DNA from 2 places in the Larkinella ripae genome. Region 2 is predicted to be linked to the other one. Evidence: riboswitches for the same ligand, from Rfam matches in the RefSeq annotation. Region 2 holds a riboswitch; the other holds the start of a gene.

Region 1 (3,407 bases), on a different contig from region 2:
CGCAGCAAAGAACGATGGTCGAATGGTTCGACAAAGGACTGATCGGCAAAGTAAACGAAATTCAGATCTGGACCGACCGACCGGTTTGGCCGCAGGGAATACCCGTTCCGCAACCGGCTGGCGAACCATCAGCCGATTTGGACTGGGATTTGTGGCTCGGACCTGCCCAAAAGGTCGGTTACACCCCGGCGTATCACCCGTTCAAATGGCGCGGCTGGTGGAACTTCGGCGCGGGTGCGCTCGGCGACATCGGCTGCCACATCATGGACATTCCGTTCCGGGTGCTGGGACTGGGCTACCCCACGGAAGTGGAAGCCAGTATCAGCTCGGTATTCCTGAAAGACTGGACGGCGGAATACAATCCGGAAGGCTGCCCGCCCGCATCACACGTTGAACTGAAATTCCCGGCTTCGGCTAAAAATAAGTCCGACGTAAAACTGGTATGGTCCGATGGCGGTCTTCGCCCGTTCCGGCCGAATTTCATGCCCGCTGGCGAAGCCTATCCCGAAGGGGGCCAGAACGGAATGTTCATGATCGGTGATAAAGGCCTGATTGCCTGCGGTATGTACGGTGACGATCCGAAGCTGTACACCAAAGACGGACAGAAAATGGAGGCACCGGCGAAACCGAAACCCGCCGATGGCAAACCCTGGCCGGAAAATGGTCACCAGATCCTGTGGACCGAAGCCTGCAAAGCCGGTTTTAACAGCAAAGAACACAAAGGCCTCACGTCGTCGTTTGACTTTGCCGGTCCGCTGACCGAGTCGGTTTTGATGGGTAACCTGGCAATTCGCAGCTACATGCTCCGGACTCCCAAGGCCGACGGCAAAGGGTTCAACTACCCCGGTCGCCAACGCCTGACCTGGGATGGCAAAAACATGAAAATTACCAATTTCGACGAAGCCAATCAGTTTGTTTCGCGGCAATACCGCGACGGCTGGAAGCTTCCCGTATAATTGAATTTACCCGGCCAGTCTTCCAGAGCGGCCGGTTGGTGAAGCCTCCTGTTTTACGGTTAAAAAGCTGTAAGACGGGAGGCTTTTTGTTGGCGGACCGGACAACCGTTTAAGAAAACGATGCGCACCATTTCGGCGCGTCGGGGCGGTTTCCTGCCAAAAAATTTGCAGCAACGGACTCCGTTCGCTATACTTGCGGCTCAAATCAAGTTTCCGGCCCCATTCAGCTACGCCGGATCGTTGCAGCAGACCATCCTGTTGCGCTTGGTTTATAAAGAAGAGGCAAGAGACCGGGCTCGGTGAACCTCTGGCAACCTGCCGCGTGGCAAGGTGCTACATCCCGCCTACGGTTTGTGAACGCAAGCCGATAGGAGATATAAATCGAATCGACTCATGATTAACATCCGATGCTGTATGCCCGTCGGCGGGCTACTATTCTCACACACTCCAAGTACACCGACAACCGGGAGAGGCTTTCGGCGAACGATTGAACGACAGCGTCGTTGAGGCTGGCTGTTGCCTTTTCAATCCGTTACAATCCCTGGCTTCGGTGGTCCGGCAAAACCGGGTTCCACCCGAAGCAACTCGAATCCCTATTCGTTATCGTACCTAATTCACAGCAATATGGCAACTCCATTGCACTTTGAAACCCTGCAATTGCACGCAGGGCAGGAGCCCGACCCCACCACCAAATCGCGGGCCGTACCCATTTATCAAACCTCGTCCTACGTTTTTGATAACGCCGAACACGGCGCCCAACTCTTTGCTTTACAGCAATTTGGGAATATTTACACCCGGATCATGAACCCAACCACCGACGTTTTCGAGAAGCGCATTGCGGCTCTGGAAGGCGGGGTGGCGGCTCTGGCGGTGGCCTCCGGCCAGGCGGCTCAGTTCGTGGCGCTCAACAACATTCTGAGCGTGGGTGAAAATTTTGTTACCACATCCTACCTCTACGGCGGAACCTACAACCAGTTTAAGGTTTCGTTCAAACGGCTGGGAATCGACGCGCGTTTTGCCGGGGGAAATGATGTTGACAGTTTTGAAAAGCTGATCGACGATAAAACCAAGGCGATTTACCTCGAAACGATTGGCAATCCCGAATTCAATATTCCGGATTTTGAAGCGTTTGCGGCTTTGGCCCAGAAACACGATCTGCCGCTGATCGTCGATAATACATTTGGCGCCGGAGGCTACCTGTTCCGCCCCATCGAACACGGCGCGGCTGTGGTGGTGGAGTCGGCTACGAAGTGGATCGGCGGCCACGGAACCAGCATTGGGGGCGTAATTGTCGACAGCGGAAATTACAACTGGGGGAACGGGAAATTCCTGCAATTTAGCGAACCTTCCGAAGGCTATCATGGCCTGGTTTTTAACAACGTATTCGGCATTGGCGGGCCTTTTGGCAACATCCAGTTTATCATTCGCGCCCGGGTCGAAGGGCTCCGCGACTGGGGGCCGGCGCTGAGCCCGTTCAACTCCTTTTTGTTTCTTCAGGGGCTTGAAACCCTGTCGCTCCGCGTCGATCGCACGGTTCAGAACGCCCTCGCGGTTGCCCAGTGGCTGGAACAGCACGAGCAGGTCGAGAAGGTTTTGTATCCGGGGCTGGAAAGCAGTCCGTACCACGATCTGGCGAAGAAGTACCTCAAGCGCGGTTTTGGCGGGGTGTTATCGTTCAAGCTGAAAGCCGGTCGGGAAGCTGCCGATAAGTTTATTGACAACCTGCAGATGATCAGTCACTTAGCTAATCTCGGCGACGTGAAAACGCTGATCATTCACCCGGCCACGACCACGCACCAGCAGTTGAGCGACGAAGAACAACTGAGCGCCGGGGTGCAACCGGGTCAGCTTCGGTTGTCGGTGGGTACCGAACACATTGACGACATCAAAGCCGACCTTGAACGGGCTTTTGCCGCAATCAGTACATAGTTTTTCCTTTACGGTTTTTGGAATACGGTTTTTGGATTGCCCGGTCAGAAGGAGGAGAAACCGCTTCGGGCTGAATAATCGAAAACCGTATCCCAAAACCGACAATTCTTTTCTCGATTGGAAACCCGGTTTTTCGACTACAAATACACTTTCGCCGTAGAAGCGGGCGTAACCCTGGCGGGTTTTCGTCTGGCGTATACGACCCGTGGAACCCTGAACAACGATCGTTCCAACGTCGTCTGGATTTGTCATGCCCTGACGGGAAGTGCCGATCCGGGCGATTGGTGGGCTGGCATGGTGGGGCCGGGAAAATACTACGACCCCGCTCATCACTTTATCATCTGTGCCAACGTCTTAGGCTCCTGTTACGGATCAACCGGCCCCTTGTCGGTTAATCCGTTAACCCGGCAGCCTTATTACCACGATTTCCCGCTGATCACGATTCACGATGTGGTGAAAGCCCTGGACCTGCTGCGGCAGGAGTTGGGCATCGAAAAAATTCAAACCTGCATCGGTGGGTCG
Region 2 (3,407 bases):
CTCCACCAACCGCTCCGTTGCATCGGGACGGCGGTTCAGCAACACATCCTCGCAGTATTCGAGCAGGTCTTTCGGAATGTCGTCGTAAACCGCCAGCTGCCCGGCGTTGACAATTCCCATGTCCATTCCGGCTTTGATGGCGTAGTACAGAAAAACCGAGTGCATGGCTTCCCGCACCACTTCATTGCCCCGGAACGAAAACGAAATGTTGGACACCCCACCGCTCACCTTCGCCAGCGGCAGGTTTTCCTTGATCCAGCGCGTGGCATTGATGAAGTCAACGGCGTAGTTGTTGTGTTCTTCAATACCGGTGGCAACCGTCAGAATATTGGGGTCAAAAATGATGTCCTGCGCCGAAAAACCGACTTTATCAATCAACGTTCGGTAGGCGCGCTCGCAAATCTCAATCCGCCGTTCGTAGTTGTCGGCCTGGCCGGTTTCGTCGAACGCCATCACCACCGCTGCGGCCCCGTAGCGCTTGATCAGTCGGGCCCGCTCAATGAATGCTTCTTCGCCTTCTTTCAGCGAAATCGAGTTCACAATCGCTTTGCCCTGCACGCACTTCAACCCGGCCTCGATGACCTCCCACTTGGAGGAATCGATCATGATGGGCACGCGCGCAATATCCGGTTCCGACGCAATCAGGTTCAGGAAGGTCGTCATCACCTCCACCGAATCCAGCATTCCTTCGTCCATGTTCACGTCGATGACCTGCGCGCCGTTCTCCACCTGCTGCCGGGCCACGGCCAGGGCCGCGTCGTAATCCCCGGTTTTGATCAGCCGCGCAAACGCCTTCGACCCGGTTACGTTGGTCCGTTCGCCGACGTTCACAAAGTTGGTCAGTTCCGTAATTTTCAACGGCTCCAGACCACTCAGTTTCTGGTACGGTTCCGGCTGCGGTTTGCGACGGGGCGGGTAGTTGGCTACGGCTTTGGCAATGGCCTGAATGTGGTCCGGCGTTGAACCGCAGCACCCGCCCACGATATTCACAAAACCGTCTTTCACGAACCCTTCCACCTGAGCCGCCATTTCGTCCGGCGACTGGTCGTATTCGCCCATTTCGTTGGGCAAACCGGCATTCGGGTAGGCCGAGGTAAAAAACGGTGATTCCTTTGCCAGCGTTTGCACGTACGGCCGCATCAATTCGGCCCCCAGCGCGCAGTTCAGGCCCACGCTCAGGAGCGGAAGGTGCGAAACCGAGTAAAGAAACGCTTCCGTTGTCTGGCCCGACAACGTCCGGCCCGACGCATCGGTAATGGTTCCCGAAATCATGATGGGCAAGGGCGTCCGGCCGGTATCGGCAAAGTATTTATCGACCGCAAACAGGGCGGCCTTGGCGTTCAGCGTATCAAAAATCGTTTCAATCAGCAGAATGTCCGACCCGCCTTCCACCAGGCCGCGCGTCTGCTCGTAATAGGCTTCCACCAGTTGATCAAACGTGATGGCGCGGTAGCCGGGATTGTTGACGTCGGGCGAGAGGGACGCCGTGCGGTTGGTAGGACCCATCGCCCCGGCGACAAAACGCGGTTTTTCCGGATCAAGCCGGGTAACTTCTTCCGCCACTTCCCTGGCAATCCGGGCCGACTCGTAATTCAGCTCGTACGCCAGTTCTTCCATGTGGTAATCCGCCATGGCAATGGTCGTGCTGCTGAACGTATTGGTTTCAATAATATCAGCACCGGCCTGCAGATACTGGCGGTGGATTTCCTTGATAATCTCCGGTTGCGTAAGCGACAGCAAATCATTGTTGCCCTGCAAATCGTGCGACCAGTCCGCAAACCGGGTTCCCCGGTAATCTTCTTCGCCCAGCTTATAGCGTTGAATCATAGTACCCATGGCCCCATCGAGCAGCAGAATGCGCTGGTGAAGAAGATCGGTTATTTTTTCCAAGATCGTGTATTTGTTATAGCTATAGATCACAGATAATCAGCCTTCTGCGACAGAAGGGTAATCAGAATAGACGGGCTTATCGAAGAAAGGAAGCGGGGTGCAGGCTTTCAACTTATCTTTCCCCGTTGGTTGCCGGGGCGGAATTTGGCACCTTTTTCAGGGGGCTGAATGGTTGCCAAGACATCACTGGGTCCAATCCCTCCGTCTTTCTCGATAAGCGTTGTACAAAAATAAAAAAAGAGCCGGTTTTTGCCAAACCGATGCGCTTAGCTTCAAAACCGGCTCCCAACCGAAAAAATTCCCTACCAGGTCTGTTCGAGATCTTCTTTGGTATACAAATGATTTCGTTCGTGGTAGAGCGATGCATCCTGCGTCCGTTTGACCGACAACGGATTCTTGGCCGTGAGCCGGTAGAGCAGCGCAATTGGAAACAGAAACACCCAGAACAAAACCGTCAGGATGATTTTTCCGTTGATTGCGCCCAGGAGTTCGGCCAGTTTAAACCAGACCCAGACAATGCCGTTACCAACTGCCGGAATGGCGAGGCTCAACACCCCAATGGCGGCTGCGGCATAGAGCCAGTAAACGGATTTAAAAATAAAATACAAAACCACCAGTCCGGTGACGATCACCAACTGGGCTTTCACGCGATCCAACTGACTCATATGTGCCGTAGATTCCAATTAAAATAGCGTATAAATAAACGGTGCCACGGCCGAACCGCCACCAATAACCAGAATCGCCCCAATCAACAGCAGCAGCACGATAATCGGCGCCAGCCACCACTTTTTGCGCTGGCTCAAAAAGCCGAAAATGTCTTTAAAAAAGTCCATAGTAGTTTATTTGTTAGAGATAATTCAGTGCTTTATGGCAGCCTCGCGGGTCGTCATGGTGCGGTACAAGGCTTCACCAACCCGCTGGTTTACGGCCGCACTGGCGTGAAAATCGTTCCGGCCCACAATCCGGTCTTTCGGGTCAATGTCTTTGATCAACGAGCCCACTTCCAAAACCGGCACGTTATGCTGCCGGAAAAAATCAACCACCGGCCGGGTGTAGGCCGTCGTTTTTTCCAGATTGTGCGAAAACGGAAACAAAACAACGTAAAGCGGCACCTTATTGGTTTCGCAGTAGGTCGTAAACTGCCCCAGGTCGCTCAGGTGGCCGTTGATGATTTGGGGATCGGTATATACTTTTTTGGCATAATCCTCAAAAGGAGCCGCTCCGCTGCCGTGGGGTAATTGCCAGTAGATGTAATTGAGCAGGTAGGAATTCTTGAAGAAAAGCCGCAGCGGTCCCGGAAGATCACCAAAAGGCTGAAAAGCCGCCGGAACAACGCCGTTATCCTTGGCGACCTTTTCGATGTCATTGGGAAAGTACTGCAACACAACGATGTCGGGCCGAATGCCGAATTTTTGAAACCGGCTGTATTCGTCCCGCGTATCCGAACCCGAAACACCTAAATTATACACAACATACTCCTGATTGCCAAGCTTTTGCGATAGAATATTGGAATACCG

The links. Region 2 has a riboswitch for S-adenosylmethionine ahead of metH (methionine synthase). Riboswitches for the same ligand answer to the same signal wherever they lie in the genome.
Region 1: linked by a shared signal. The riboswitch ahead of ACYVHX_RS00995 (O-acetylhomoserine aminocarboxypropyltransferase/cysteine synthase family protein) and the one ahead of metH (methionine synthase) in region 2 are both predicted to bind S-adenosylmethionine.

The regions. Positions count from the first base shown of each region.
Region 1 is NZ_BAAGVR010000001.1:213,806-217,212, reverse strand. It holds gene ACYVHX_RS01000 (Gfo/Idh/MocA family protein) at 1-956, shown strand, start outside; SAM riboswitch class I at 1,223-1,339, shown strand; gene ACYVHX_RS00995 (O-acetylhomoserine aminocarboxypropyltransferase/cysteine synthase family protein) at 1,581-2,885, shown strand; gene ACYVHX_RS00990 (homoserine O-acetyltransferase family protein) at 3,003-3,407, shown strand, end outside.
Region 2 is NZ_BAAGVR010000030.1:149,090-152,496, reverse strand. It holds gene metH (methionine synthase) at 1-1,836, opposite strand, end outside; SAM riboswitch class I at 2,000-2,110, opposite strand; gene ACYVHX_RS27085 (SxtJ family membrane protein) at 2,193-2,555, opposite strand; gene ACYVHX_RS27080 (DUF5989 family protein) at 2,574-2,723, opposite strand; gene ACYVHX_RS27075 (SGNH/GDSL hydrolase family protein) at 2,748-3,407, opposite strand, start outside.